One region of the Paenibacillus vulneris genome, then DNA from elsewhere that is predicted to be linked to it. Evidence: riboswitches for the same ligand, from Rfam matches in the RefSeq annotation. Region 1 holds a riboswitch; the other holds the start of a gene.
The links. Region 1 has a riboswitch for ZMP and ZTP ahead of ABEA66_RS22815 (bifunctional 5,10-methylenetetrahydrofolate dehydrogenase/5,10-methenyltetrahydrofolate cyclohydrolase). Riboswitches for the same ligand answer to the same signal wherever they lie in the genome.

Region 1 (16,161 bases):
TGTGAATCCGGCGTCGCCAAACGGGGTAACCTTTACAAGAGAATTTATTAAAAACGCAGTGGGGCTGTTCATTCCGCTCATGGTTATGGTTATCGCCTCAGACCTCGTGTCCTCCGAGCATTCGACGGGTACGATAAAGCTTCTCTTGACAAGGCCCGTCGGAAGATGGAAAATCTTGCTGAGCAAGCTGATCAGTTTAGTTTTATTTACATCGCTGGTTGTTACCTGTACCGCACTGCTTTGTTATTTGATTTCAGGCATTGTGTTTGGCTACGGCGGCTGGGACATGCCTGTATTTTTCGGCTTTAAAATTGTCGGCTCCGAGGTGGACACCTCCTACGTTCGGCCGGTGCAGCAATGGCTGTACTTAATCATGGAGTTCGGCCTGGTGTGGTATGCGGCGATCATTGTAGCTGTCATGTCCTTGATGGTTTCCGTGCTAATCCGCAGCACCGCCGCGGGAATGGGACTTATGCTCGCCGTGCTGATCTCCGGCACCATCTTGACAAATATGGTATCCTCTTGGGAGACGGCAAAATATTTATTTATGGTCAATTTGCGTCTGACCGACTATTTAACGGGCAGTCTGCCGCCGATAAAGGGCATGGATTTACCGTTTTCTTTGATGGTTTTGACCGTTTGGGGAGTCGTATCTATTATCGTATCCTTTACGGTCTTCACGAAAAAAGATATATTGAACTAACACAACGAGATGTTATAATGCACAATAGAACTAGAGCTTCAGGAGTAAAGGGGGGGCTTCGATGACGGAACAGGTAGATTTGTTTACCGACTCCACCACCGAGCGCACGGACTACGGCGCCGATGATATACAAGTACTCGAAGGACTTGTGGCGGTCCGCAAAAGACCGGGAATGTACATAGGCAGTACAAGCACTTCGGGTTTGCACCATCTGATTTGGGAAATTGTCGATAATGCCGTCGATGAGCATCTTGCCAAATTTTGTACAAAAATCGACGTGACGATACATAAGGACCAATCGATAACGGTTCAGGATAATGGCCGCGGGATCCCGACAGGTATGCACAAGATAGGAATCCCTACGCCGCAAGTCGTCTTTACGATTCTGCACGCCGGAGGCAAGTTTGGCGGAGGAGGATACAAAAAATCCGGGGGCCTGCACGGCGTAGGTGCTTCCGTTACGAACGCGTTGTCTGAATGGCTGGAGGTTACGATCTATCGGGAAGGTAAAACTCATCGTCAACGGTTCGAGTATTGGGTTGACGACAAAGGCGTAGAGCATGTCGGCGAACCGACAACCGGTCTTGAGGTCATTGGCAACACCCGGCAGACAGGAACCAAAGTAACGTTCAAACCGGACAAAAGGGTGTTCCAGGGCGGAACGTCTGTTAACTACGATACGCTGCTGGAGCGCTTACAAGAGATTGCCTTTCTTAATTCCGGCTTGCAGGTGACGATTAAGGACGAGCGTTCCGATAAACAGGAGACGTTTCAATACGAGGGCGGCGCCAGCCAGTTCGTCAAGTTTTTGAATGAAGAAAAAAATGTGCTGCATGAAGTGATTCATTTTAGCGCCGAGAAGGACGATATCGAAGTCGAAGTGGCGCTGCAGTACAATGACGGCTATACCGAAACGATCGTTTCCTTCGTGAACTCGATTCCGACCCGCGGAGGCGGTACGCATGAAACGGGCTTCAAAACGGCATATACCCGCGTTATGAACGATTACGCCAGAAAATCGGGCATCTTGAAGGAAAAGGATAAAAACCTTGACGGCCAGGACCTGCGCGAAGGCATGATGTGCGTAATCAACATTAAGATGGGGGAAGTAGAATTCGTCGGCCAGACGAAGGATCAGCTGGGCAGCGCTTCGGCCCGCAGCGTGGTCGATTCCGTCGTATCGGATAAGATGGCGGTTTTCCTGGAGGAAAATCCCCAAGTAGCGCAAATGATTATGAAAAAAGCCGTTCAATCCGCCAAGGCCCGCGAAGCCGCGCGGAAAGCGCGTGAAGAAGTGCGCAGCGGTAAGAAAGGAAAGAGCGAGAGCTCTAATCTGGGCGGCAAGCTGACGCCGGCTCAATCCAAGGATTATTCGCGTAATGAGCTGTTCATCGTGGAAGGTGATTCCGCCGGCGGCTCTGCCAAGCAGGGGCGGGATTCGAAGCATCAGGCGATCCTGCCGCTCAAGGGAAAACCGATGAATCCTGAAAAGGCCAAGCTGCTCGACATCATGAAAAACGACGAGTATAAGGCGATCATTGCCACCATCGGGGCTGGCGTAGGACCGGAATTCGACGCATCGGAAAGCAACTATGCGAAGATCATTATTATGACGGATGCCGATACAGATGGCGCTCATATTCAAGTGCTGCTGCTTACGTTCTTCTATCGCTATATGAAGCCGCTGATCGATTCAGGCAAAGTTTTTATTGCTCAGCCGCCGCTGTATAAGCTGACGAAGAAATCAGGGAAAAATACTACAGTCCGCTACGCGTGGACGGATGAGCAGCTCCATGTACTGACCAAGGAATTGGGCAAAAACGTGGAACTGCAGCGTTACAAAGGCTTAGGGGAGATGAATCCGGATCAATTGTGGGAAACGACGATGGACCCGGCAACCCGGACGCTGCTGCAGGTGAAGATTGAGGACGCGGCTAAAGCGGAACGGCGCGTTTCGACGCTAATGGGGGAAAAAGTAGACCCGCGGAAGCGTTGGATTGTCGAGAATGTCAACTTTACCGAGTTCGAGGAGTAGGTGAATCGTGACGATACTGGAAAATTTTTTACCCGCATTTTTGGAAGAAGTCGTTGGCGACCGGTTCGGTCGCTATTCTAAATATATTATTCAAGACCGTGCGATTCCCGATGTGCGGGACGGCTTGAAGCCGGTGCAAAGACGTATTTTGTATGCGATGTATGATTCGGGCAACACCCCGGATAAACCGTACCGCAAGTCGGCCAAAACGGTCGGTGACGTTATGGGTAACTATCACCCTCACGGAGACGCTGCGATCTATGAAGGTATGGTACGGATGGCGCAGCCGTGGAAGATGGGCCATATGCTGGTCGACGGCCATGGCAACTGGGGCTCGATCGATGATGATCCGGCCGCGGCTATGCGTTATACCGAAGCCCGTCTGTCGGAAATCGCAATGGAGTTATTGCGGGACATCGAGAAGCGTACGGTGCTGTTCAAGGACAACTTCGATAACACAACGAAGGAGCCTGTAGTCCTTCCTGCTCGCTATCCGAACCTGCTTGTCAATGGAGTCAGCGGGATTTCCTCCGGCTTTGCAACGGAAATTCCTCCTCATAACTTACGAGAGGTTATTGATGCGTGCATAGCATTGATGGATCGGCCTGCGATGCCGATCGACGAGCTGATGCAGATTATGAAGGGTCCGGATTTCCCTACAGGCGGCATTATTATGGGCTCCGAGGGAATTCGCGAGGCATTTGAAACGGGCAAAGGGCGCATACATCTAAGATCACGGACCGAGATTGAGACGCTGCGCGGCGGCATCCAGCAGATTGTTATTACGGAGATTCCGTACCAGGTCGTGAAGTCGAGGCTGGTCACCGCGATGGAGAATATCCGTCTGGAGAAAAAAATCGAGGGCATCTCCGTCGTAAGAGACGAGAGCGGCCGCGATGGTCTGCGCATCGTAGTGGAACTGAAGAAGGAGGCCGATGCGCAAGGTATCTTGGCCTACTTGTTCAAAAAGACGGATTTGCAGGTCACCTATAACTTCAATATGGTGGCGATTGTAAACAAAACGCCGAAGCAGCTGGGTGTCAGAGAGATTCTGCAAGCCTATATCGAGCATCAGAAGGAAGTTGTGACTTTTCGCTCCCAATATGAGCTTGAGAAGGCTGAAGACCGCGCGCATGTACTCGAAGGCCTAGCCAAGGCGCTGAACATCCTGGATGAAGTCATTGCGACGATTAAAGCGTCGAAGAACCGTCAAGACGCACAAAACAACTTGGTTTCCCAATTCGGCTTTACCGAGCGCCAGGCGGATTCCATTCTTACCTTGCAGCTGTACCGCTTGACGAATCTGGAGATTCATGCGATTGAAAAGGAATTGAAGGACGTACAGAAGACGATCGCGCAGCTGCGCGGTATTCTGGGCAGCGAGAAGAAGCTCATGGCGGTCATTAAGGATGAAATGACCGAAATTCGTAATAAATACGGCATCGACCGCCGTTCCGACATTCAGAACGAGGTTGAGGAGCTGAAGGTCAATCTGGAGGTCATGGTATCGGCCGAGGATGTTTTTGTTACCCTATCCAACGAAGGCTATATTAAACGGACGAGCAAGCTTTCTTTTACCCGTTCCGGTGGGGAACTGGAGAAGACCGGCTTGAAGGAAGGCGATTATGTACGTTATTTGCTGGAAGTGAACACACTGGATAACCTGTTGATCTTTACGCAGAGAGGCCAGTATTACCTCCTGCCGGTGCATCAGGTCCCTGAGTATAAATGGAAGGAAAACGGAACGGCCATAGTCAATGTCATTCCTACGCCTAAAGAGGATCGGATCGTCAACGTCATTCCGGTACGGGATTTTGACGAACCGGGCAAATCGCTTGTATTCGTAAGCAAGCGGGGACAGGTGAAGCGTACGGAGCTGAAGGAATACATGACGAATCGCTCGATCGGCATCGTAGCCAGCAAGGTAGGAGAGAACGATGCGATCCTGGACGTTCGCGTCAGTACGAATGATCAAGATATTCTTCTTGTAACGAAGCAAGGAATGGCTATCCGTTTCAGAGAGGATGAAGTGAACCCGATGGGACGCGCCGCAGCCGGGGTTCGCGGAATTCAGTTAAAGGATGATGACGAAGTCATCAGCGCTGAGTGGATTGATGGGGAGGAGGGAGAACTGCTTGTCGTCACCGATCTCGGGTATGCCAAGCGTTCACTGATCCTGGATTATCCGGTTCAAGGCCGGGGCGGTAAAGGAATAATCACGTTCGAATTCAAGGACGGCAAACGGGTCAAGCCTAACGGAACAGCATTGGTGAAGGCATATGCCGTGAAAGAAGAGATTCTGCTTACCGCGGTATTGCAAAGCGGTGAACGGGTATCCTTCTCGTCGGAAAGCACGCCGATTGAACAGCGTAAATCAACCGGCCGGCAAGCCGTTCCTATCTCCAAAACGGATATGATTACGGATCTGCTCAAGATCGATTAATCGTAGCTGCTGTAATCGGAGTCCAAACGCTCCAAGCATTTCAACATAAGCTCCAGTACGACCCACACAGGCATGGGCTCATCCAATTTATCCAGCCATTGTGGGTCGTTTATTATTCCTTTTTGCAGCGCCTTTTCTCCAATCAACTGCTTCCACGCTTCCATTCGCATATCACTCCTCCGCATGAATTGACAAGCTCCGCTTCTCTTGAAAAGCCCATGTAGCAATATATGTTGAATAGGGTCTAATGTTCCTCTTTTTTATCGTTTAATGTCTTAAAGTATTTATGCTGTTAACCTTTAAACCGCGCGATGACAATGGTATAATAAGGTTACTAGCCAAGAAAACTCGGATCTAATATAGCAGAGCACGCAGCAATAGAGAGAATCGATTCAAAGAATAGTAGATGCAGGAGTGATGATCAGTGATTACTCAGGAATTTGCTAAGTTGTGGTGGAAATTATCCAAGGATTTGCGTAATCATATGGAAACCGAGCTGTCACCTACCTTGACGGAAGGACAGCTAACGGTTTTGGAGCTATTGTCCGGTCATGAGAGGATGAAGCCGTCGGATTTTATAGAATACCTGGATACGACACCCGCAGCGATCACTACATTGCTGGACCGGATGGAAAAGGCCGGATTAATAAGCAGGGAACGCGACGGCAAGGATCGGCGCATCGTTTGGGTACAGGTGACGGATAAAGGGAAACAGGAGTGCGAGCGCGGAGTTATTATCCGCGAACGGTTTTTACAGAGCTATTTGAGCCGTATTTCCGCTCATAATCAGCAGCTGCTCGTTTATTTGCTCGGAAAAGTGGCTAACGCCTAGTTGCCTTCTAGGGAAATTAAGGGTATTATAGGGATAACTGAGCTATGTGTAACTGGCGGAACATGGGGAACCATGAGGGAGCACATAGGATATTTGTGGCCGTACGCCTGGGCTAAGGTAAGAGGAATGCTCCTCTTGCCTTTTTGCGTTTTTACCACTTCCAAATGGAAAGGATGACGGAACATGAGCATCATTTTGGATGGCGCAAGTGTAGCTGCACGTATCAAGGAGCAGCTGGAATCAAGAATTAGGAGATTGACCGAACGGGGAGTCATCCCGTGCTTGGCGACGATTCTGGTAGGTGACGACCCGGTATCGGAGACCTATGTCCGTATGAAGGGAAATGCCTGTAGAAGACTCGGGATGGAATCAAGACGCATTCACCTTGAACCGGGCACAACTACAGAGCAGTTAGTAGAAGTCATTCGGCAGCTGAATGAGGATTCGACCGTCCACGGCATATTGCTTCAGCATCCGGTACCTCATCATATTGATGAACGGGCGGCATTTGAGGCAATTAGTATCGAGAAGGACGTAGATGGGGTAACGACGCTTGGTTTTGCGCAGACGGCATTCGGGTTCGGCCTGTACCCGTCCTGCACTCCTGCGGCCATTGTGGCGATTCTGGATGCGTATCAGCTTCCAATCGAAGGCAAACATGCCGTTGTAATTGGCCGAAGCCCTATTCTGGGCAAGCCGGTGTCCCTGATGCTGTTGAACCGCAATGCCACAGTTACGATCTGCCATTCGAAGACGAACCAATTATCCGACATCGTCCTATCGGCGGATATCGTCGTTGCAGCGGTAGGAAAGCCGAGGTTCGTCCAAGGCAGCTGGATCAAGCAGGGAGCCGTTGTTCTCGATGCAGGCTACAACCAGGGGAGTGTCGGCGATGTTGATTACGAGGCCTGCCTCGGTATCGCCGGTGCCATAACTCCGGTACCTGCGGGCGTAGGTCCTGTGACCATTGCGACACTGTTGAAGCATACGGTAGACGCGGCGGAGAGATGCGACTTATAAGATGGGTTAAAACCGTTCGGGAGGATGCTCCTGGACGGTTTTTTCAATATCTATAGAGGATTTACATTTCGGGGCTCCACGTTATGTACCTGAATCTACTTCGTGGCCAGGGCACAATTATAAGGGGGCTCGTTAGTTTGGGCTGTGCGAAACTTATGGAAAAAGTTATAATATATAGAGTTTTTGTTATCGGTCAGACATTTATTTTTGGGCGGCAGGAAGGAGTACCTAGTGAATGATTATCCGGTTTTAGAAATAAACGGCTTGAAAAAAAGCATCCAGCAGCAGGAAGGATGGAAATGTTTATTTTCCAATGTGAGCACACGCGTAGCGGAGCCTTCGATAATCTCACTGCTAGGGTTATCGGGTCAAGGAAAAAGCACGCTTCTGAGGATTATTGCGATGCTGGATGCCGCGGAGGAGGGCACGATTCGGTACGAGGGGCGTGCTTCGACGCAGTGGAATCCGCAGGCTTGGCGTAAGAAAATTGGCTTCGTTGCACAGCATGCGGTCATGCTGGAAGGCTCCGTAGAGCATAATCTGAAGACGGTCAGTCTTTTGCACCGGCAGTCCTTCAATACGTCATTAGCCATGGAATTGATGCGGAATGTTGGTCTGGAGGAAATGGATTGGAGCAAGAACGCGCAGGATTTATCCGGAGGAGAGAAACAAAGAGTAGCGTTGGTCCGTTCCTTGCTGATGCAGCCGCAACTACTGCTGCTGGACGAAATTACGGCTTCCCTGGATTTGCACAGCAAACAGGCTGTGGAGAAGCTGCTGCAAGCGTGGCATGAGAAATACGGAACCTCCCTGATCTGGGTTACCCATGATCTGGAGCAGGCGCGTGCAACGAGTCACAGAGTATGGTTTATGGCAGAACACACTTTGCTGGAAGACCGTCCAACCAGTGATTTCTTTGAGAGACCGGATACGGAAATCGGGCAAAAATTTCTCCAGGTCACAAAGAGCGGTGAAGGAGGCACTTATGAATAATGTGGCATTAAGCTTCACGCTTGTATTTATTGCCATAACGATCCTGATTTCGATGTGGCAAAAGCTAGGCTTGGGCAAAGAAATTGCCATCGGTACGGTCCGTTCTGCCGTACAACTGCTGTTCATCGGCTATGTGCTTCAATTCGTATTTAACGCCCGGCAGCCAGTGTTTTTAATTCTCATCTTGTGCATGATGATCGCCGTAGCTTCCTGGAATGCAGGCTCGAGGGGAAAAGGGCTCTCCGGCATCCGATGGCGAATCGCCATTGCGATTTCTACGACGGAAGGGCTAACCATGGCACTGCTGCTTGGTTTGGGAATCATAGAGAAGACCCCTCAATATATTATTCCAATCAGCGGGATCACCATAGGAAGTGCAATGGTCGTATCCGGCCTCTTTATTAATCAAATGAAGCGGGAGGTTCAGGCGTCCAAGGGGGAAATTGAGGTGCTGTTGTCGCTTGGAGCGACGTCGCGCCAGGCGATACACGAACCGCTGAAGCGATCCGTCAAATCCAGTATGATCCCTACGATTGACGGAATGAAAACAGTGGGCCTGGTCCAGCTGCCCGGGATGATGACCGGGATGATAGTCGCGGGAGCGGATCCGGTTCAAGCCGTTAAATATCAAATTCTTATTATGTTTACTCTCGTATCGTCGGCTGCATTAACCAGTATTATACTAAGCTTACTAAGCTATAAGCTTTGGTTTACGAAAGATGATAGACTTCGATCGCTATAAGTCCGGTTGATCCGGCGGCTGTTGAAAGTGGAAAGAACGGCGGCAAATCGCTTCCTGTTTGGACCTTGGAGAGGTTAAAAAAGACAGCGGAGACCGCTGTCTTAGTGATGGCCTTCATGTCATGCAGTAGGAAAGCTCTCATTGAGCTATGAAAAAAGGATGCCGCAATGCGGATCAGATTAGCTCATTACTGGAATCATCGCCCCAAAGAAACCAAGGGTACGCTTTGGGCGGATTCGAGCGAAAGCGCAGCGTTTCCTTCGTAGTAGGGTGCTCGAAGCTAAGCTCGGTTGACCAAAGAGCGATTTGCTGCCCGGGCTTCGTCAGGTGAGCGCCATAGCGCTGGTCACCAACGAGCGGACAGCCTATCGCAGAGAATTGAACCCGGATTTGATGAGGTCTCCCGGTGTGAAGCTCAACCCGGACAAGAGAGAGTCCTTCACTATGATCGACAACCGTATAATCCAATATAGCTTCTTTGGCTCCAGGCTTGTTGGGCGGCACTACGGAAACGGTGTTCGTCTTGGAGTCCTTGAGCAAGTAATGGGTCAAGGTTCCTTGCGGCTGTTTCGGCTTGCCATTCACCACGGCCGAATAGATTTTGCGTATGGAACGGGTTCGAACGGCATCGGATAGCCGCGAGGCGGCTTTGGAGGTTTTGGCAAATACCATAACGCCGCCTACAGGCCGATCCAACCGGTGAACGAGTCCCAAATAGACGTTACCGGGCTTCTGATGCCTGTGTTTCAAGTCCTGCTTAATCATCGTAAGCAAATCCGGATCCTGTGACTGGTCCTCTTGGGTCGGGACATTCACCGGCTTAACGACGACAATTACATGATTGTCTTCATATAATACCGGAATGGAGGGGAGAGAGGCCTGACCCATAGGTTAAGCCTCCCAGCGTCCTAGAATGCCGCACGGGAGCATAAGCTTGGATGCTGTAATCGGGAGTCCGATTTCGCCGCAGGTAATATTGCCTCCGTAGGATCTGCCCATGGACATGGCCAAAATATTTTTCAGCACGGTTGCCGAAATCCCCGTTGTGTAGGAGTTGATCAGCATGAAAAGCGGCTTGTCCGACATAATTTGCATGCAGGACTCTACGAATGGATAGAGGTTGGTTTCGAGCTTCCAAGTTTCTCCGCTAGGACCACGGCCATAGGAAGGCGGGTCCATAATAATGGCGTCGTACCGGCTGCCGCGGCGCTGTTCCCGCTGGACGAATTTGAAGACATCGTCCGTAATAAACCGGACAGGACGGTCGCCGAGCCCGGACAGCTGCAGGTTTTCCTTGGCCCATTGAACTACGCCCTTCGATGCATCCACATGACATACTTCCGCGCCGGCATAAGCGCAGGCTACGCTGGCTCCACCGGTGTAAGCAAATAAATTCAGAACGCGAATGCTGCGTCCGGCCCCCTGAATCTTATCGATCATCCATTTCCAGTTCGCCGCCTGCTCCGGGAAAAGACCGGTATGTTTAAAGCTGGTCGGCTTGATATGAAATTTCAGCTTATCGTAGGAGATGGTCCAGCGCTCCGGAAGATCTCGTTTATATTCCCATTGACCGCCGCCGCTGGAGCTTCTATGATAGTGGGCATCGGCGTTTCGCCATTGACCGGTTTCCTTGCCAATCGGCCAAATGATTTGGGGGTCAGGACGCCGAAGAACGATTTGTCCCCAACGCTCCAGCTTTTCCCCGTTACCCGTATCGATTAATTCATAATCTTTCCAATCGTGTGCTGCAAACATGACGTTACCTTCCTTCTAGGGCTATACCCATGCATATCTTTGATCCTACCACATTTTACACTAATTGCTTGAACAATGCCATGCAAGAAGACCGGGGAGCGTCCCCGGTCTTTTGGAGTGTTTATTTATTTGGGCAAATCTACATGATCAATCAAGGCAGGCAGCTCTTTTGTCATGAATTGATTGTAGTTCTTATCGATGAGCTGGTTTTTGATGGTTTCCTTCACATCGTCATAAGAACGCGTGGTGCGAGACTCTACGCGGATGATGTGGTACCCATACTCGGTTTCTACCGGATCGCTGATTTTGTTCAGCTCGAGAGAGATGGTCGCTTTCTTGAAGGCATCCGTCCATTTGACTACAGGCTCGTTCGTGTACAAGCCTCCGTTGTCGCTGGAGCCGGGGTCTTCGGAGTACTGTTTGGCCAATGCAGCGAAATCCCCGCCATTTTTCAGCTTATCCTGAACCTCCTTAAGCTTCTGGGAAATTTCGGCCTCCGTGCGTGCCTTTCCGTTGTCATCTTCCTTCATAATCAGAATATGACGTACCGAGGCGCTGATAATGGACTCGTCATTATTTGCCACCGCCTGGTCGTAAGCCGCTTTGACAGTAGGCTCGTCCGCTGTCGAATCGAGCCATGTCTGGGTAGCTACCACACCCTGAACATAGTTACGGATATCCGACTCGGTAATTCCTTGTTTACTCATGTCAGCCGCACGAGCGTCAAGAAATGATTTGGCTTCCGCGACTTGCTTATCCGCGGACTCGAGAGCTTCCGCGCGGTCCGTTTCATTTAATTTACTGTTGATGATGCGGGAAGCGATAATCTGGTTAATAACATATTGTTTGAATGCATCGTCAGGTTCTTTGGCACCGTATTGCGGATTGGTCATACGAAGAATGTAGGCGAATTTCTCGTAATCCCCGCGGGTTACCTGGCCTCCTTCATAGGTAGCCACAACGGCAGCCATATCGACTTTTTTGCCCACCCATACGGTTTGGGTATCGCCGTCCCATTGGACTTCCTTGCCGAGGGCTTCGCTGACGAAACGGAGCGGCACATACGTAGTCCCGTTATAAATAAACCCTTGACCCTGTTCTTCGGTCGGCGTTTTCACGATTCCGTCAAACATATATTTGATGTTTTGAAAATATACTTCAATCTGTGTCCCGCTCGCATAAGCGACCGATCCGGTCAGCATGACGCCAAGGGATAGTCCAAGCACGAGCCCTTTAAACTTGTCGTTCATTGGGGGAATTCATCCTCTCTTTTACTAACTCATGATATAGTCCAGTAGAAGATATTCAAGCTCAAGCAGCAATTTCCTGCATACCTGTTAGAAAAAGGTCAACTAATGTCAATTTTATAGAGATCCGATCGCTTTTTAGCGGAGCTTGTAAAATAAAGATTTTCTTCGAGAATACATAGGAAATGAAATAAAAATTTACCATGTAGTGGAAAATAAGGATGTTTTCAGAATTGCTGTAGAATTTGAAAAGTACGGAAAGGAATTTGCAGCCCGATGTAGTATTTGATTAATAGAGGCCGCAAAATTGAACAAAAAGGGGATGTATGACCTATGATGAGCGTAATCCCCGGTCCGGAAGATCTTTACCTCTTTCATGAGGGGAGCTTATTCCGCAGTTACCGGGTGCTGGGAGCGCATTTTACGGAACATGAAGGCACCCTTGGCGTTCGGTTTACCGTCTGGGCGCCGCATGCCCGTGAAGTCCGAGTCATTGGGGATTTTAACTTTTGGAACGGAAGCAGTCACGTTCTCCGTAAGGTGAGTACCTGGGGAGTATGGAGCTTATTCGTTCCGGGGGTCAAGGAAGGCGAGTACTACAAGTACGAAATCGTTACCGCCCAGGGCACATTGGTATGGAAGGCGGACCCGTATGCTTTTTACTCTGAGCTGAAACCGGGTACGGCCTCGCGTGTGACGTCGTTGGAGGGCTATGAGTGGCATGACCAGGAGTGGCAGCACAAGCAGCAGTCCCCCTATGCACAGCCTATGAACATTTATGAAGTCCATTTGGGAACATGGAAAAAGAAGCCTGAAGACCAGTATTACTCCTACCGGGAGCTGGCTGATGAGCTGATCGACTATGTCGTGCATATGGGATACACGCATGTGGAGCTGCTTCCCTTGGCCGAGCATCCGTATGATCGCTCATGGGGATATCAGGCTACCGGGTACTATTCGGTCACGAGCCGATTCGGAACTCCGAAGGACTTCATGTATTTCGTGGACCGATGCCATCAGTGCGGAATCGGCGTTATTATGGACTGGGTTCCGGGTCATTTTGTCAAGGATGATCACGGACTGCGCCATTTTGACGGCCAACCTCTCTATGAGCACAAGGATCCTTCGAGAGCGGAGAAGCCTCAGTGGGGGACGATGTCGTTTGACTTTTCCAAGCCTGAGGTGGTTAGCTTCCTTATTTCCAACGCCCTCTTTTGGATGGATATGTTCCATATTGACGGATTGCGCGTCGATGCGGTAGCCAGCCTGCTGTACTTGAATTTTGGCAAGCCGCGCAATGAATGGATTAAGAATGAGCAGGGCGGGGATGAAAATCTGGAGGCGATCGCTTTTTTGAAAAAGCTGAACCAGACCGTGTTTGCCCACTACCCTAACGCGCTCATGATGGCTGAGGATTCCAGCGATTGGCCGCTTGTAACTGCTCCGGTTCATTCCGGGGGTCTTGGCTTTAATTACAAATGGAATATGGGATGGATGAACGATATGCTCCGCTATATGGAGACTGACCCGTATTTCCGCAAAGGCAAGCATAATATGCTTACCTTCTCGTTTATGTACACTTACTCCGAAAATTACGTGCTGCCTCTATCGCATGATGAGGTGGTTCACGGCAAAAAATCACTACTCAACAAGATGCCTGGTGACTATTGGCAAAAATTCGCTAACCTCAGGGTGCTGTTCGGCTACATGATGGCGCACCCCGGCAAAAAGCTGCTGTTTATGGGCGGCGAATTCGGTCAGTTCGATGAGTGGAAGGATCTCGAGGATTTGGATTGGGAGATGCTCACCTATGACAGCCACCGCAGTATGCATCAATACGTCCACGATTTAAACCACCTTTACTTGCAGGAGAAAGCGCTATGGGAGCTGGACCATAGGCCCGAGGGCTTTACCTGGATCGACCCGCATGACCGCGACCAAAGCATCGTTACCTTTATCAGACATTCCAACGACCCGGATGATTTCTTAGTTGCCGTTTGTAACTTTACACCGGTAACCCACGCCAGATACCGAATCGGCGTACCTTATGCAGGAGAATATAGGGAGCTCTTTAACAGTGATACCCCTGTCTATGGCGGGTCCGGACAGTTGAATACGGGCAAGCTGAAAACCGAGAAGGTGGAGTGGCATTCACAGCCCTTTAGTTTGCATATCACGATTCCACCGTTAGCAACCGTCTTTATAGAGCCTGTCAAGATTCGACGTAAAGCAATCGCTGGTAAAAGAGAAAGGGGATAGGTTGATGCGAAAAAAAGAGTGCGTGGCCATGCTGCTTGCAGGGGGAGAAGGACGTCGTTTAGGCGTATTGACCAGTAAATTGGCTAAGCCTGCCGTTCATTTTGGAGGGAAGTACCGGATCATCGATTTTACGCTTAGCAACTGCACGAATTCAGGGATCGACACCGTTGGTGTACTAACACAATATCAACCATTGGTTTTAAATACATATATCGGCATTGGAACCCCTTGGGACCTTGACCGCAAAAACGGCGGCGTTACGGTGCTGCCTCCCTATATGGAGCAGCAAGGCGGGGATTGGTATAAAGGAACGGCCAATGCCATTTACCGGAACATATCGTTTATCGAACAATACGATCCGGAGTATGTGCTGGTGATATCAGGCGATCACATCTATAAGATGGACTACGATATGATGCTTGATTTCCACAAACGAAAAGGCGCCGACGCAACGATCGCCGTTATCGAGGTGAAGTGGGAGGAAGCCAGCCGCTTCGGGATTATGAGTACGGACGATGATGACCGGATCATCGAATTTGCCGAAAAACCGAAGGAGCCCAAGAGCAACCTGGCTTCAATGGGCATTTACATATTTAACTGGCAGGTGCTCAAATCGTATTTGGGCAAGGATGAGATGAATCCTGATTCCAGCAAAGACTTCGGCAAGGATGTCATTCCGCTCATGCTGCGGGAGCGGTTAAATATGTTCGCCTATCCATTCGAAGGGTACTGGAAAGATGTGGGTACGATAGAAAGCCTGTGGGAAGCCAATATGGATTTATTGGAGAATCAGCCGTTATTTAATCTGAATGATCCCGAATGGCGTATCTATTCCGTCAACCCGTGCCAGCCCGGGCAGTATGTGGCTCCAACCGCACAAATCCGCCGCAGCCTGATTAATGAAGGATGCAGCGTGCTCGGAGAAGTAGACCATTCCGTCTTGTTCTATGGCGTGCAGGTCGGGGAAGGAAGCTTTATAAAAGATTCTGTCATCATGCCGAATGTACGCATCGGGAGTAACGTAAAAATATACAAGGCTATCATTGGCGAAAACACGACGATAGAGGACGGCTGCGTTATTGGCGAGCCTGACGAGCAATCCAATATTATTTTGATCGGCAGTAACGAGACTATCACAATGGCAGCAACGATGGCCAACTTGAAAGGGTGAGTTCTTATGAAGCGTATGATGGGCGTAATCAATCTGGTGAACGAGCCGGATGATCTGGAAGAACTGACCTACTCTCGCTGCGTGGCCTCCGTGCCTTTTGGAGCGAGATACCGATTGGTCGATTTTACGTTATCTAATATGGTGAATTCCGGCATCGAGAATGTTGCGGTGTTTACGCAGCATAAATACCGCTCCCTGATGGACCACTTGGGCTCAGGCAAGGAATGGGATCTGGATCGCAAGCGGGGCGGACTTTTCCTGCTGCCTGCGATTCTTCATGAGACGACAGGCATGGCGCGCGGCGATTTATTTCAATTTTATAGCCATCGGGATTATTTCTACCGTGCCCGGGAAGAGTATGTCGTTATTTCACGCAGCCATATCGTGTGTAATATTGACTTGAACGACGTGTTGGATCAGCATCTGGAGAGCAATGCAGATATTACCGTTGTATATAAGCAAGCGGACGATGAGGAATTCGCCAAGTTCCGCCGGCTTGCCGTCAAAGAAGACGGCCAGGTCACTGTAATGGAGGATCAATCTGGCCGCCTGCGTAACGACAGCATTTCTATGGAAATGTATGTCATGAGCAAGGAGCTGCTGCTTGATATGGTAGAATCCTGCCTGGCGCAAGGATACGATCATCTGGTAAGAGACGGTATTATGAAAAATATCGATAAGCTGAGCGTCTACGGCTATATGCATCAAGGGCATACTGGCATAGTGAATACGATTCAAAGTTACTATAAACATAGCATGCAGCTGTTGAATCCGAAGGTATGGCGCGAGCTGTTCTTCCAGAAGCACCTGATATATACAAAGGTTAAGGATGAGCCTCCGGCGCGGTATGCGGAGAATGCTCATGCTCGCAATGCTCTGATTGCCAATGGGTGCACAATTGAAGGCAAGGTAGAGAACAGCATATTGTTCCGGGGCGTAAAAATACGCAAAGGGGCTTATG
Region 2 (16,161 bases), on a different contig from region 1:
AAGTTCCTTGCCCACATCCGGGAAGTGGACGCTATCGTTCACGTTGTCCGCTGCTTCCAGGATGAGAACATTACACACGTGTCCGGTACGGTCAATCCTATCAGCGATATCGAAACGATCAACCTGGAGCTGATCCTGGCTGACGTAGAATCAGTTGAGAAGCGGATTGAACGTTCCCGTAAAAATATGAAAAGCGGCGACAAAAAATACGCGGCTGAAGTGGAGTGTCTGGAGCGGGTGAAAGAGGCGCTGTATAACGATAAGCCGGCCCGCAGCGTAGATTTGAGCGATGACGAGAAGCTGCTGATCCGCGATCTTCACCTGCTGACGATGAAGCCGATGCTCTATGCGGCTAATGTGAGCGAAGAAGAAGTAGCTAATGCGGATGATAATCCTTTGGTACAAAAGGTGCGTGAATACGCTGCTCTGGAAGGAGCAGAGGTTGTTCCCATCAGCGCCAAGGTAGAATCCGAAATTGCCGAGCTTGAAGGCGAAGACAAAGAGATGTTCCTGGAGGAGCTCGGGCTGCAGGAATCCGGTTTGAATCGTCTGATCAAGGCTGCCTACAAGCTGCTTGGCTTGTATACTTATTTCACCGCTGGAGTTCAGGAGGTTCGTGCATGGACCATCCGCAAGGGCATGAAGGCTCCGCAAGCGGCTGGAGTCATCCATACCGATTTCGAACGCGGGTTTATCCGTGCAGAGGTTGTCAGCTATGATGATTTGGTCAATGCGGGCTCGATGAACGCAGCGAAAGAAAAAGGACAGCTTCGCCTGGAAGGGAAAGATTACGTGGTGCAGGACGGCGATGTTATGCACTTCCGTTTCAACGTCTAAACTATATACTATCTGAAGAGACATAAGGGGTGAATGATGATGCTAGACAGACTGCAATCACTTGCGGACCGTTATGAAAAACTAAGCGAGCTGCTGTGTGATCCGGATGTAACGAGCGATACGAAAAAGCTGCGGGAGTACTCCAAGGAGCAATCCGACCTTCAAGAGTCTTACGAGGCTTATACGGAATATAAAGGTGTTGTAGAGCAGTACGAGGCGGCACGGGCCATGCAGAATGAGAAGCTGGACGATGAAATGCGCGAGCTCGTCAAAATGGAGCTGGAGGAGCTGTCCCAGCGCAAGGAGGAGCTCGAGGAGCGCATCAAAATTTTGATGCTTCCGAAGGACCCTAACGACGACAAAAACGTTATCGTCGAAATCCGCGGCGCCGCAGGCGGCGATGAAGCGGCGTTATTTGCAGCCGATCTATACCGGATGTACACGAAGTACGCCGATACACAAGGCTGGAGAACGGAAATTATGGATGTCAGCATGAATGATCTCGGCGGCTTCAAAGAGATTATTTTCATGGTAAACGGCAAGGGAGCCTACAGCAAGCTGAAATTCGAGAGCGGCGCCCACCGGGTTCAACGTATTCCGACGACAGAGTCGGGCGGACGGATTCATACATCGACTTCTACCGTTGCGGTGCTGCCGGAAATGGAAGATATCGATATCGAAATTAACGATAACGATATCCGCGTCGACACGTTCTGTTCCAGCGGTGCCGGTGGACAGTCCGTTAACACGACGAAATCGGCGGTTCGGGTAACCCACGTACCGACGGGCATTGTTGCGACATGTCAGGACGGAAAGTCGCAGAACTCCAATAAAGAAAAAGCACTTCAGGTGCTTCGTGCCCGGATTTTCGATAAGCTGCAGCAGGAAGAAATGTCCAAGTATGCTGGTGAGCGGAAAAGCAAAGTGGGTACAGGAGATCGAAGCGAACGCATTAGAACCTATAACTTCCCACAAAGCCGTGTGACCGACCATCGTATTGGTTTGACGCTCCATCGTTTGGATGCTGTATTGAACGGCGATATGGATGAGATCATCTCTTCCTTGACGATTGCTGCCCAATCGGAGCTTATGGATAAAGGGGAACAAGTGTAAACCAATGACCGTCGAACGGAAGTTGACGATTCGTGAAGCCTATGTTGAGGCTTCTTCTTTTTTACAGGGGCATGAAGTGAGTGAAGCATCCAATTGCGCCGAGCTGCTGCTGCAGCATCTGCTGGGCTGGAGCCGCAGTGAAATGCTGCTTCGCTGGCAGGAAATGTTCCCCGTGGAACTTGAAGGGCAATGGTGCGAGCTGTTGAAGCGTAAAGCGGCAGGAGAGCCGGTCCAATATATTATCGGAGAACAGGATTTCTACGGGCGTACCTTCAAGGTGACGCCGGCCGTGCTTATCCCGCGTCCGGAAACCGAGCTGCTGGTGGAACAGGTGGTTATGCTCGGAACCGAGCTGTGGCCTTCACAAGAGGCATCTCCGCTTGTTGCTGACATAGGAGCGGGAAGCGGAGCGATAGCCGTAAGTCTTGCCGCGGAGCGTCCATCCTGGCGTCTGATGAGCTCGGATATATCGTCTGCTGCGCTTGCGGTTGCAAAGGCAAATGCAGAACGCCTGGGAGTGGCAGGAAGGATCTCGTTCCTGGAGGGGGATCTGCTGGCACCCTATATCCAACAAGGGCTGCGCCTTGATGCGGTTGTATCCAATCCTCCCTATATACCCGAGGAGGATGAGGGGGGATTGATGCCTGAGGTGCGCTTGTTCGAGCCGGCTTCCGCATTGTATGGCGGGAAGGATGGTCTCGTGCTGTATCGGCGTCTCATTGCTCAGCTGAAGGAGCTGACCTCGATGCCCTTCCTTGTCGGACTGGAAGTCGGCATGGGGCAAGCAAAGGCGGTGTCGGACATGCTCGCCGCAGTAGAGGCTTGGGACGGGATTCGGTTGGTTCCCGACTTGGCGGGAATTGACCGGCATGTTATAGCTTGGAAGCGGAGATAAGGGACGTAGTGCCCGGATCAGCATAAAAGCCAGATGGTCGGGCAAGGAGAGGCACAATCTATTCTCTCTAGTAAAAATTGATAGATTGCTAGGTTTAAAACCTCTCGGATCGGTTCATACTAATGCTATGAAGCGATACGAGAGGGGCGACAAGCCATGGTGAGAAGAACTCCCCGGGTTCGATATTTTTATATAGCTTTTGCACTTATTCTATTAATGTTTTGTTGGGAAGCTCAAAAGGAAAATACGGTTGTATTTGCTTCCAAGGCGGAGAGTGCTTCCGCCAGTACAGAGGGGGTAATCCCTCAAGAATCGATACGACTTCGTATATTGGCTAATTCGGATTCACCGTCCGATCAATGGATAAAAAGAGAAGTTCGTGATGCTATCGTGGAACAAGTGCAGCAGTGGGTTACCGGTCCACAAACGATTGAGGAAGCGAGACGAACGGTCCGCAGCCATTTGCCTGAGCTGAGTGAATTGGTGGGGCAGACGCTTCGCAAAAACGGATTTGACTATGCTTATCAGGTTGAGCTTGGCGTTGTTCCGTTCCCAACCAAAATGTACGGAAACCAAGTATACCCTGCGGGCGATTATGAGGCGCTTCGCGTCTCCATCGGTAATGCAGAAGGACAAAACTGGTGGTGTGTCCTGTTTCCTCCGCTGTGCTTCGTAGATTCGGAGGTCATTGCCAAAAATCCGAATGAGGTCCGCGCAGAAGCGGTGCCTGAGGCGGAGAAGGAATCTGCGAATAAAGCGAAGGATCATCAAGAGGAGAAAACAGGTAAAGACGCGAAAACGGCCAAAACGGCTAATAAGGCAGCCGAGACAAAAGGCGCAGCGCCAGCCGCAGGCAAGACTGCAGTGGCTAAGGCTGATGTACAACCGGAGCAGCCGGAAGTTCGTTTCTTTCTTTGGGATTTGATGAAGAAGCTAGGCTCGCTGTTTGCGTAGTCCTAGGTAGTGGGTATAGACTTGCAGGAATAATGGGTAGTCCTCGCAAGAAATCGAGGACTGAACGAATTAAGAGACGCATGGAAAATGGATTAAGGGTGGAGTAAGGATGACAGCATACTGGAAGGTCTCGCCCGAGCAGCCGCAGCCGGAATCGTTGGCGGAAGCTGCACAGACCCTGAAGCAGGGAGGGCTTGTAGCGTTTCCTACGGAAACGGTATACGGCTTGGGGGCTGACGCCCGCCAAACGAGAGCCGTTGAACAAATTTTCAAGGCCAAAGGAAGGCCTTCGGATAATCCGCTTATCGTCCATATCGCAGACCGGTCTCAAGTAGAGGCGCTCGCCGCTTCTCCGGATGAGGCCGTTTCGCGTTTGCTGGACGCCTTCTGGCCGGGGCCGCTCACGGTCGTGCTTCCCGTCCGGCCAGGCGTTCTGTCCCCGCTTGTCACCGCGGGGCTGGATTCGGTCGGGCTGCGGATGCCCGACCATCCGGTGGCGCTGCAGCTGATTGCCGCTGCAGGCTGCCCTGTGGCCGCGCCGAGCGCTAACCGCTCGGGCAGGCCCAGCCCAACACAAGCGCAGCATGTGTTGGAGGATCTCGCTGGCCGCATCGACGGCATCGTGGACGGGGGGCCGACCGGAGTCGGCGTCGAGTCCACGGTGGTGGAGTACACTCCAGCCGCAGGCGAAGCCGGCGGGGGTGTGCTCCACATTCTGCGGCCCGGCGGCATTACGGCAGCGCAGCTTCGCGAGGCGCTGCCCGGCATCACGGTGCGCGAAGCCTCAGCGCACCAAGAGCCCTCCGCGGCACCCCGCGCGCCGGGGATGAAGTACACGCATTACGCCCCGCGCGGCGTAATGACCCTCGTTCAGGGCGATGCTCCTGAACGGGTGCTCGCTCGCATCCAGCGCGAGCTCGACGAAGCGCACGCGCGCGGGGAACGCACAGGCGTTCTCACGTACCGTGAGCACGCCCCGCTGCTGCGCGCGGACCATATCGTCGCCTGCGGAAGCGTCGGCGACCTGGAATCGCTGGCGCACGGGCTGTACGCCGCGCTGCGGGAATTCGATGAAGCGGGGATCCACTTCATCATGGGGGAAACATGCCCCGAGGAGGGCATCGGGGCCGCGATTATGAACCGGCTGCGCAAGGCGGCCGGGGACCGTATCATTCATGTCTGATGATTACACCGGCATTTCGCCTGAAGGGCGTTGCCGGTGTATTTTTTAACATACATATAATGCAGAACCGCTTCACATCTATCCAGCCCTCGCTAGGATATATATGAATAAATCCGGCCGTTATTGCGAAAAATGGCAGTGAATTGCGAGTTTGTCCGTATACTCCGAATTGGAACCGATCCGTTAGCTCTCGCCCAGTCATGATTCTGGACTCGTCCGCATATGTTGATTAGGGACGGGGACAAGGGGTGAGTATAGAATGGATTGGACATCTCCGCTAATGGTGGGGCAGTTTATCGCTATATTGATCATGGCTATCGCTTTGGGACTGGATGCTCTATCGCTCGGCATTGGCATAGGGATGAAGGGCATACGCAAGCTGGACATTGCTAAGCTCAGCTTTGTCATTGCTGTATTTCATATGGTTATGCCGCTGATGGGCATGTTTACGGGCAGCTACGTCAGCTCTTTGATGGGCGGCATTGCCACCAAGGTCGGAGGGGCGCTGCTGCTGCTTCTCGGCATTCATATGGTGTACAGCTCCTTGAAAGGGGAAGAAGTAAAATCCATCGATCACCGTACGCTGGGAGGCTTGCTTCTTTTTGCGCTCAGCGTCAGCATCGATTCCTTTTCTGTCGGCGTCTCTCTTGGCATGTTTGCCGGGGATATGGCGTTGACCGTGATCATGTTCGGAACCGTTGGAGGGATCATGTCCATTATCGGCCTTTTGCTGGGCAGCAAGATGGGACGATGGATCGGTGAGTATGGCGAAGCGATGGGCGGAGTTATTTTATTGGCCTTCGGCGTGCATTTTTTATTATAAAACCGGCCCAATTGATGAAAACCATGGCTCGACCGTTCCCTATTTTCAAACATTTGAGGTACAATAAAAGGGAAGGCTGAGTACAGCCTATATTGAATAGTAAAGGCAGGGATCCCAGATGAATCGAATCTTATTCGTTTGTACCGGCAACACCTGCCGCAGTCCGATGGCTGAAGGCTTGCTCCGGAAGCTGCTGGCGGAACATGATTTGCACCATCTTGAAGTCCGCTCGGCGGGGGTTGCAGCTTATGACGGCACACCGGTATCCCATCATGCGGCAGCCGTATTAAAGGAGCATGGATCGGATTGCAGCATGACCTCCAGCGCATTATCGAGCGATTTGATTAAATGGGCTGATGTGGTGCTGACGATGACGTCGGGACATAAGCAGCACGCGATAGGCAAATATCCGGAGTTCGTCGATAAAATATATACGCTGAAAGAGTACGTGGAGGACGATCCGGAAGCCGCCGGTCGCATCGCGGAGATGGAACGGCTGATTGCCGATTTGCAGGTGAAGCGGGCATTGTCCCAGCAGGTAACCGATGAGGAGAGGGCACGAATCTTGACGCTGGAGCGCACGCTTCCGGATTACGATATTGCCGATCCGTTCGGGGGCTCCTTAGCTCAATATCGAGCGTGCGCAGCGGAGATTGAGGCCGCGCTGCTGAAGCTGATCCATAAGCTGAAAGCGGCAAGGTAACGGATTTTCCTGATTCACTGGCTATCCGTGTGTTCGGGAATTGGACTCACTTTTTAGGCTTTACACAAGACGCTATTTCCGCTATGATAAAGGTACAATGTAGGGCCTTGATGTAACTGGCGACGAGTGGGTTTAACCACAGTGGAGCATCGAGGTACACGGCCGGTCGCCTGGGCAAAGAGCATCGTTGTGCTGGATACAGCACGCTGCATGCTCTTTTTTCGTGTTTCGGCTATCTATCGGTTATAATGGAGCTAACTATGTTAGGAGGCGAAGGACAATATGAAAATTGCTATTGGTGCAGATCATGCAGGATTTCGTTTGAAGGACGAATTGGTGGGCTATATTGAATCATTGGGTCATCAGGTGGCGGATATGGGCTACAACAGCACAGATTCCGTCGACTACCCGGATTATGCCATTGCCGTCTGTGATCAAGTGGTTTCGGGTCAAGCCGACAAAGGGATTCTGGTTTGCGGCACAGGGATCGGCATGACGATTGCCGCCAACAAAGTGCCTGGCATCCGCTGTGCATTGGTGCATGACTTGTTCTCGGCTAAGGCGACACGCGAGCATAACGATACGAATGTGCTTGCCATGGGAGAGAGAGTTATTGGCCCGGGCGTTGCGCAGGAGATCGTGAAAGTCTGGCTGGAAACCGAGTTCTCGCAAGGGGAACGCCACCAAAATCGCATTAACAAAGTCAAGGCGTTGGAAGACAAGTACTCGCTTCATCCGTAAGCGGAAAGCCTGACGAAAGAGGCGATTCATGATGGACAACGCAGAACAATTCCGGCAGGCTGCAGCGGAACCAGCATCATTGGACATAAGCGCCATTCGCGGCCATTTGGAACAGGCGCTTCGCGAGCTGATACAGGCGGGACATATTGAAGCAGGGCAGATTATCGTCTTCGGAACCAGCACAAGCGAGGTGCTCGGCAAGCATATCGGAACGTCCGGTACGGAGGAAGTGGCGGAACAGCTGTTTGCAGCCATGCAGGCCATGAGGAAGGAAGTCCGCTTTTATCCGGCTTATCAATGCTGCGAGCATTTGAACCGGGCTCTGGTAGTTGAACGAGAAGCGATGAAGGAGTACCGGCTCGATCCGGTTTCCGTTATTCCGGTGCCCAGAGCAGGCGGCTCCATGGCTTCCTATGCGTTTAAAAACTTGCCGCAGGCTTGTGTCGTTGAGACCATCGAGGCTCACGCCGGCATCGATATCGGAGGCACGCTCATCGGGATGCATCTGAAGAGAGTGGCGGTTCCGTTCAAACCGTCGATCCGAATGATTGGACATGCGTCCATTCTTGCTGCCTATACCCGTCCGAAGCTTATCGGAGGCGCACGCGCGGTTTATGATATGGACAGCGCTGAACCGCAAGGGGCTGGCTCGTGTACTTGACGAACGAGTAACTCATGATTTTGTTTAAGCAGGGAATTTTTCTCTTTATTTAAAAATATAAGCTCATCCCGAGGAGGAACTTACTGTGGAACAATTACGCAAGCAAGACCCGAAAATCGTTGAGGCTATGAATCTGGAGATCGGCCGTCAGCGCGACAAAATCGAATTGATCGCATCCGAGAATTTTGTCAGTGAAGCGGTTATGCAGGCTATGGGTACGGTCCTTACGAACAAATATGCGGAAGGCTATCCAGGACGCCGCTATTATGGCGGCTGCGAGTACGTTGATATCGTGGAGGACATCGCCCGCGACCGTGCCAAAGAATTGTTCGGCGCAGAGCACGCGAACGTTCAGCCTCACTCCGGAGCTCAAGCGAATATGGCGGTTTATCTGGCAGCTCTGCAGCCTGGCGATACCGTATTGGGTATGAACCTGGCTCACGGCGGTCACTTGACTCACGGCAGCCCGGTTAACGCATCCGGTCTGTTGTACAACTTCGTCGCTTACGGTGTAAGAGAATCCGATTCCCGCATCGACTATGATGAAGTGCGCAAAGCCGCTTTCAAACATAAGCCTCGTATGATCGTTGCCGGTGCTAGCGCGTATCCGCGTATCATCGACTTCGAAGCTTTGAGCCAAATCGCTAACGATGTCGGCGCCTTGCTCATGGTAGACATGGCTCATATCGCAGGCTTGGTTGCAGCGGGACTGCATCCAAACCCAGTGCCATACGCTCATTTTGTTACAACAACTACACATAAAACGCTTCGCGGTCCTCGCGGCGGTATGATCCTGTGCCGCAAGTCTTGGGCAGCAGCTATCGATAAAGCCGTGTTCCCTGGAACTCAAGGCGGTCCTTTGATGCATACGATTGCCGCTAAAGCCGTATCCTTCGGAGAAGCGTTGCAGCCTGAATTCAAAACGTATGCGCAAAACGTAGTCAACAATGCCAAAGCATTGGCTGAAGCTTTAGTCGCAGAGGGCGTTGATCTGGTATCCGGCGGTACGGATAACCACTTGATGCTGATCGACCTGCGCAGCTTGAACATCTCCGGTAAAGATGCGGAGCATCTGCTGGACGAAGTTGGCGTTACGGTTAACAAAAATGCCATTCCATTCGACCCTGCGAAGCCTATGATTACAAGCGGTATTCGCGTCGGTACACCTGCAGCAACTTCCCGCGGCATGAACGAAGAAGCGATGAAGACGATCGCCAAAATCATTGCTTTGACTTTGAAAAACCCTACGGATACAGCCGTACACGAGAAAGTGCGCGGTATGGTAAAGGATTTGACCGCTCAATTCCCTCTTTATCCTGGATTGTCTTACTAATCAGATTGAACTCAAGTCGGCGCTGCCCAGCAGTGGCCGGCTTTTTTTATGAAATAAGAGCGATTAACGAATGATTACTGCCGCTGTAAAGAAATAGCAGGCGCACTACTTGTATAATCCAAGGGGTTTAGTACAATAAAAACAGTGCTTAGTTATGATTATTGGAGGAGGACTGGAATTTATGAGTACGGAGCAAGCCGCAGGCTATTTTGGTTCCTTCGGGGGCAGCTACATTCCGCCGGAGCTTCAAGAGGTAATGGATTATTTGGCACAGCAGTTCGAAACATATAAGAATGATCCCGAATTTGTTGAGGAATTTCAATATTATCTGAGAGAGTACGTCGGACGTGAAAATCCGTTAACGTACGCCAAGCATTTGACCGATAAGCTGGGCGGAGCCAAAATCTATTTAAAACGCGAGGACCTCAACCATACCGGGTCCCATAAGATCAATAACGTATTGGGTCAAATCCTGCTGGCCAAACGGATGGGAGCCAAGCGCATTATCGCGGAAACGGGAGCGGGACAGCATGGTGTGGCCACTGCAACGGTCTGCGCGATGTTCGATATGGACTGCACCATCTATATGGGAGCGGAAGATACCCGCCGTCAAGCATTGAACGTATTCCGCATGGAGCTTCTCGGCGCTAAAGTCGTAGCGGTTGAAAAAGGCCAAGGCAGGCTGAAGGACGCGGTGGATGAAGCGCTCGGCGATCTGGTGCAAAACTATCGCAACACCTTTTACCTGCTGGGGTCGGCTGTAGGACCGCATCCGTTCCCTACGATGGTCAAGCACTTCCAATCCATTATCAGCGAAGAATCCAAGCGCCAAATCTTGGAGAAGGAAGGGCGTCTGCCCACGGCCGTTCTGGCATGTGTAGGAGGGGGAAGCAATGCGATCGGAGCCTTCGCTCATTATATTGACGAGCCGTCCGTTCGTCTGATCGGCGTGGAGCCGGACCAAGCGCCATCCCTGACGCAAGGGGTGCCGGCCGTACTGCACGGCTTTAAATGCCTGGTGCTGCTCGACGAAAACGGAGAACCGCGCAAAACGTATTCCATTGCGGCAGGACTCGACTATCCGGGCATCGGGCCGGAGCACAGCCATTTAAAAGAAAGCGGACGGGCCGAGTACTATACTGTAACGAACGAGGAAGTGCTTAATGCGTTCCAGGTGCTGTCCAAAACCGAAGGCATTATTCCGGCACTGGAGAGCGCTCACGCTGTTGCTCATGCTTTGAAGCTCGCGCCGACCTTGACCAAGGACGACATTCTGATCGTCAATCTGTCCGGCCGCGGGGATAAGGATGTGGAACAAGTGTTCCATATGCTGCAAAATCAATAGGACAGGCCTTGAGAGTCCCTTGCCCCGGACGATGAAGCTTTTATTCATCCCGGGGCAAGGTTTTTCCATTGTTGGGGAAATATTAAATTCGGGGCTAATGGCCTTGCGTAGCCCTGGCAGGAGGGATACCCCACCGGAGCAGTTAAGCTCTGCACGTTTTTCAACAAATCTGCCCCGTCTCGAGGGGTTTCTCATGCCATCAGGACACTTCTTTTTTCCAGCAAAAGGATTTCAGTGAAAATGTCAATCATGTTAGGATAACGTTCGGCAATTGTGGTATAATAGACAAGATTTGGCGTAAAGGGGACATAGTATGGGAAAAGTATTTGTGTGCGATCATCCGTTGATACAGCACAAGCTCACTTACATAAGAGACAAGGCGACAACGACGAAAGATTTTCGGGAGCTTGTCGATGAGGTGGCCACGCTGATGGCTTACGAGATTACAAGGGATATTCCTTTGCAAAAGGTAGAGGTGCAGACACCTGTAGCTACCGCCGAATGCCGTGTTATTTCCGGCCGGATGCTAGGATTGATCCCCATTTTGCGTGCCGGTTTAGGCATGGTGGATGGAATATTGAAGCTTGTCCCGGCAGCCAAGGTCGGCCATATTGGGCTGTACCGCGACCCGCAAACGCTCGAGCCGGTAGAATACTACGCCAAACTGCCTACCGATGTAACGGAGCGGGAGCTGATCGTTATCGATCCGATGCTGGCCACCGGAGGCTCGGCGAATGCTGCCATTACCGCACTGAAGAATAGAAACTGCTCGCAAATTAAGCTGATGTGTCTGATTGCTGCGCCTGAAGGTGTACAAGCGGTCCAACAAGCGCATCCGGATGTCGATATTTATGTTGCTGCCATTGACGATTATTTGGATGATCACGGTTATATCATCCCGGGCCTCGGCGATGCCGGTGACCGTTTATTTGGGACGAAATAAGGCAATAGAAGTAGTAGGGATGAACGGCATAGTGGAGGGGGAACGAACATGAGCAAAATTAAGGTAATTACGATTTTCGGCACAAGACCGGAAGCTATCAAGATGGCTCCATTGGTGCTGGAGCTTCAAAAATATCCCGAGCAGATCGAATCTTTGGTGTGCGTGACCGCGCAGCATCGTCAGATGCTCGATCAGGTGCTGGATACGTTCAAAATTAAGCCGAATTACGACCTGGACGTAATGAAGGAGCGCCAAACGCTGAATGAGATTACGATTCGCGTACTGCAGGGCCTCGATCCGGTGTTCCGTGAAGAGAAGCCGGATTTGGTTCTTGTGCACGGCGATACGTTGACTACCTTCCTCGCGAGCTATGCGGCTTTCATGCAGCAGGTAAAAGTAGGGCACGTGGAAGCGGGACTGAGAACTTGGAACAAGATGTCCCCGTATCCGGAAGAAATGAACCGTCAGTTAACCGGTGTGCTGTCGGACCTCCACTTCGCTCCAACGGACTTGTCCGCGAACAATCTCCGTAAGGAGAACAAGTCGGAAGATACGATCTTTGTTACGGGCAATACGGTAACGGACGTGTTCCAGTATACGGTACAAAAAGATTTTACCCATCCTGTGCTGGAGTGGGCCGAAGGCAAACGCCTCATCCTGATGACGGCACACCGCCGTGAAGCGCAGGGAGAGCCGCATCGCCAAATTTTCCGCGCCGTTCGACGTATTGCCGATGAATTCGAGGATATCGCGATCGTCTATCCGGTGCATCCAAGCCCTGCGGTGAAGGAACCAGCCTACGAAATGCTGGGCGGACATCCGCGAATCAAATTGATCGAACCGCTGGATGTATTCGAGTTCCATAACATTTACCCGCATGCGCATATGATTTTGACCGATTCCGGAGGCCTTCAGGAGGAAGCGCCATCGTTCGGGGTGCCGGTCCTGGTTCTTCGCGAGACGACGGAGCGTCCGGAAGGGATCGACGCAGGCACGCTGGAGCTGGTAGGAACCAACGAGGAGAAGGTCTACGAACGGGCTAAAGCGCTGCTTACCGATGCTGATTTATACCAAAAAATGAGCCAAGCGGCCAACCCTTACGGGGACGGAAAAGCGTCGGAACGTATCGTGCAAGCCATCCTTTACCATTTCGGACAAGCTTCTGCAAGACCCGAGCCGTTCCAACCGTGACAATCTCATGACAAACGCTACAGCGTACAGTTGCACTGTTTGGTTTGTAAGCCAAAAAAACCTTGATATGACGGGCTTTTTGTGACTTTGATCACGGCTTGTTAACAAAGATCGGCAATTGACAAACCTCGCATAGCTTCGTTACAATAAGTGAGGATTCTCAGGAGGATGCCTATGAAACAGCCAAACCGCAACGATAATCCGTGGCGAGCCGCTGCATTGTCGAGCGCCATTGGAATCGACCTTGCAGTATGCTTGTGGGCCGGATATTGGTTCGGCGACTGGTTAAGTCATACGTTAGGCGGGCAGTTATGGCTGCTGGGAGGCTTTCTGCTGGGTCTTGTCTCTGCAATTATCAGCATTTACTTTATGATCAAGCAGTACGGAGGGCTATAATGGATGATTTTTCGGCCCATCTGAAAACGGTTCAAAATGTGTTTCTCTTTTTTCTTTCCTTTTGTTTGGTCGTATGGGCGATTTTCGTCGAATTCCGACCGTATTCGGCAGGATTGATGCTTGGTTCAGTCGTCAGCATGATCAACGCTAGGTATCTTGCTTGGAAAATTCGCAAGCTATCCGAGAAAGTGATCGCAGCTCCACCTGAGCAAAAAGTACCTACCAAAGTCAGTATAGGTTTTTTAACAAGGGCAGCCATTGCCGGATTGGCGGGGCTTCTGGCCATTCGCTTTCCGGAGCATGTCGCGCTTGTTACGACAATTATCGGATACTTTTTTGCTCAATTGGCAACACTCGTATTGGGTATTCTTTCTATTAAAAGATCCAAGAAGTAAAACCAATCGTGGAAAGGGGTGAAAATGGAAAACATGGAACACCAAGTGCCAGGTATAGAACTATTTGGTCTGCACTTCGATCTGTCTGCACTGCTTATGATCGTCGTGACCAGTATCATTGTTTTAATTCTCGCCATTTCCGGCGCTAGCAAAGGATCCGTTACGAATCCTTCGAAAATTCAAAACTTTATGGAATGGGTCGTAGAGTTTGTTGAGGGCATTATCGGCAGCACCATTGGGTCGAAGCACGGCAAACCGTTTATCGCGCTCGGAATGACACTCATCATGTATATTTTTATCGGTAACATGCTGGGACTTCCGTTCTCGATCGTTACTGAAGATCATGTTGCTTGGTGGAAATCGCCGACAGCAGACATCGCTGTAACGGCTGCCTTAACGGTTATTGTTATCGTACTTAGCCACTACTTGGGTATTACTCGTAATACCAAACATTATTTTGCGCATTACTTTGAATACAAAGGCGCTATGCTTCCACTGCATTTGATTGAAGTGGTATCTAAGCCGATGACGCTTGCTTTCCGTCTCTACGGTAACATTTATGCAGGGGAACTAATGATTTCTGTCATCATCGGGGCAGGCTGGTTTGGAGTTTTGCCTTTATTAGTATGGCAGGGCTTCAGTGTGTTCGTAGGTGCGATTCAAGCATTCGTATTTACGACGCTGACGATGGTTTACATTGCGCAAACTTTGGTCCACGAAGAAGAGGGCCACTAAGCAGCAAGACTCACCTCGGGTATTCTCGAGTCATATAATAAAAACTTTTTCAATCTAAGGGAGGATTTTCTCAATGGGAGCTTTAGCATTAGTAGCAGCAGCAATTGTATTCGGTTTGGGTGCACTTGGTGCAGGTATCGGTAACGGTTTGATCGTAGGTCGTGCTTTGGAAGGTATTTCCCGTCAGCCTGAGCTTCGTGGTACTCTTCAAACAACTATGTTTATCGGTGTAGGTCTAGTAGAGGCAATGCCAATCATAGCTTTGGTTCTTGCGTTCATCTTGATGGGCCAAGCTTAAGAAATCGTTTGGCGGGGATGGCGGCATAGCCTCCACGCCTTCGTTTTGCCCACGTTATCAGAAGGGAGTGACCTTACTTGCATATCGAATGGACCACGTTTTTTATTCAAATCGTAGCCTTCTTGATTTTGTACTTCCTGCTGCAAAAGTTTGCGTTCGGCCCTTTGTTCGGCATGATGGAAAAACGCAGACAGCTCGTGAAGGATCAAATTCAAACAGCTGAAAATAGTCGCAAGCAAGCTGAGCAATTGTTAGAGGAGCAAAAACAGGCCCTTCAGCAAACTCGTAAAGAAGCACATGATATTATTGAACAAGCTAGACAAACGAGCTCCAAACAAGCGGATGAGATTGTTGCAGCAGCACGTAAAGAAGCTGACCGTTTGAAGGATGAAGCGCTTAAAGATATCGAGAACGAGAAAAACAAAGCGGTTGCAGCTCTTCGCAGCCAAGTGAGTGCGATGTCTGTATTGATCGCCTCCAAAATTATTGAGAAGCAAATCGACGAGAAAACTCAGAATGATTTGGTTGAGCATTACCTCAAAGAGGTAGGAGGCAACGTATGAGTGACATCGTAGTAGCGAAGCGATATGCCAAAGCTTTATTCGAGGTAGCTCAGGAGAAGGGCATTATTTCCGGAGTGGAAGAAGAGCTGAAATCTGTAGTTGGTGCGATTAGGGATAATGCGGATCTGCAGAAGTTCCTGAACCATCCGAATATCGGGGCTTCCGTCAAAAAGGACCTGCTGAAGCAGATTTTTGAAGGCAATGTTTCCGAACCGGTGTGGAATACGCTGCAGATTTTGATCGATAAGGGTAGAGAGGGCGTTTTGGCCCAGTTGGTTACTGATTATGTGAAAATCGCCAATGAAGCTCTGGGTCAGGCTAGCGCTACGGTGTACGCGCCGTTTGCGATTTCCGAAGCCCAACAGGCTGAAATTGCGGCACAATTCGGCAAACTGACGAATAAAACCATCCGTGTTCAAACCGTTATTGAGCCTAAGCTTCTTGGCGGCATTCAAGTACGGATCGGAGACCGTTTATATGATGGAAGCTTGGCGGGGCGTCTGAATCGTCTGGCAAGTTCGTTAAAATAAGCACTAGCACTGTAAGAATAGGGGTGAAGTTCGTTGAGTATCAAACCTGAAGAAATCAGCACATTGATTAAACAACAGATTGAAAACTATAAATCCGATATGCAAGTGGTTGACGTAGGTACAGTTATTCAGGTTGGTGACGGTATCGCTCGTGCTCACGGCTTGGAAAACGCTATGGCGGGAGAGCTGCTTGAGTTCGCTAACGGCGTTTTGGGCTACGTTTTTAACCTTGAAGAAAGCAACGTAGGTATCGTTATTTTGGGACCTTACACAGACATTCGTGAAGGTGACCAAGTAAAACGTACCGGCCGTATCATGGAGGTTCCTGTTGGTGAAGAACTGATCGGTCGTGTCGTTAACCCATTGGGTCAACCAGTGGATGGTAAAGGTCCTATCAACACAGCGACTTTCCGTCCGGTTGAATCTCCGGCTCCAGGCGTTATGGCCCGTAAATCGGTCCATGAGCCAATGCAAACCGGTATTAAAGCAATCGACGCGATGATTCCTATCGGTCGCGGTCAG

Region 2: linked by a shared signal. The riboswitch ahead of rpiB (ribose 5-phosphate isomerase B) and the one ahead of ABEA66_RS22815 (bifunctional 5,10-methylenetetrahydrofolate dehydrogenase/5,10-methenyltetrahydrofolate cyclohydrolase) in region 1 are both predicted to bind ZMP and ZTP.

The regions. Positions count from the first base shown of each region.
Region 1 is NZ_BAABJG010000026.1:91,068-107,228, reverse strand. It holds gene ABEA66_RS22840 (ABC transporter permease) at 1-703, shown strand, start outside; gene parE (DNA topoisomerase IV subunit B) at 765-2,738, shown strand; gene gyrA (DNA gyrase subunit A) at 2,746-5,181, shown strand; gene ABEA66_RS22825 (hypothetical protein) at 5,178-5,345, opposite strand; gene ABEA66_RS22820 (MarR family winged helix-turn-helix transcriptional regulator) at 5,606-6,013, shown strand; ZMP/ZTP riboswitch at 6,052-6,133, shown strand; gene ABEA66_RS22815 (bifunctional 5,10-methylenetetrahydrofolate dehydrogenase/5,10-methenyltetrahydrofolate cyclohydrolase) at 6,197-7,033, shown strand; gene ABEA66_RS22810 (ABC transporter ATP-binding protein) at 7,265-8,026, shown strand; gene ABEA66_RS22805 (ABC transporter permease) at 8,019-8,768, shown strand; gene ABEA66_RS22800 (RluA family pseudouridine synthase) at 8,943-9,656, opposite strand; gene ABEA66_RS22795 (class I SAM-dependent methyltransferase) at 9,660-10,523, opposite strand; gene ABEA66_RS22790 (peptidylprolyl isomerase) at 10,649-11,773, opposite strand; gene glgB (1,4-alpha-glucan branching protein GlgB) at 12,104-14,029, shown strand; gene ABEA66_RS22780 (glucose-1-phosphate adenylyltransferase) at 14,034-15,200, shown strand; gene glgD (glucose-1-phosphate adenylyltransferase subunit GlgD) at 15,216-16,161, shown strand, end outside.
Region 2 is NZ_BAABJG010000047.1:97,403-113,563, reverse strand. It holds gene ychF (redox-regulated ATPase YchF) at 1-837, shown strand, start outside; gene prfA (peptide chain release factor 1) at 877-1,950, shown strand; gene prmC (peptide chain release factor N(5)-glutamine methyltransferase) at 1,955-2,845, shown strand; gene spoIIR (stage II sporulation protein R) at 3,002-3,799, shown strand; gene ABEA66_RS31325 (L-threonylcarbamoyladenylate synthase) at 3,909-4,982, shown strand; gene ABEA66_RS31320 (manganese efflux pump MntP) at 5,242-5,805, shown strand; gene ABEA66_RS31315 (low molecular weight protein arginine phosphatase) at 5,924-6,508, shown strand; ZMP/ZTP riboswitch at 6,611-6,691, shown strand; gene rpiB (ribose 5-phosphate isomerase B) at 6,791-7,249, shown strand; gene ABEA66_RS31305 (TIGR01440 family protein) at 7,281-7,910, shown strand; gene glyA (serine hydroxymethyltransferase) at 7,996-9,243, shown strand; gene trpB (tryptophan synthase subunit beta) at 9,425-10,588, shown strand; gene upp (uracil phosphoribosyltransferase) at 10,902-11,531, shown strand; gene wecB (non-hydrolyzing UDP-N-acetylglucosamine 2-epimerase) at 11,580-12,722, shown strand; gene ABEA66_RS31280 (AtpZ/AtpI family protein) at 12,897-13,118, shown strand; gene ABEA66_RS31275 (ATP synthase subunit I) at 13,118-13,513, shown strand; gene atpB (F0F1 ATP synthase subunit A) at 13,547-14,248, shown strand; gene atpE (F0F1 ATP synthase subunit C) at 14,322-14,546, shown strand; gene atpF (F0F1 ATP synthase subunit B) at 14,624-15,109, shown strand; gene ABEA66_RS31255 (F0F1 ATP synthase subunit delta) at 15,106-15,639, shown strand; gene atpA (F0F1 ATP synthase subunit alpha) at 15,673-16,161, shown strand, end outside.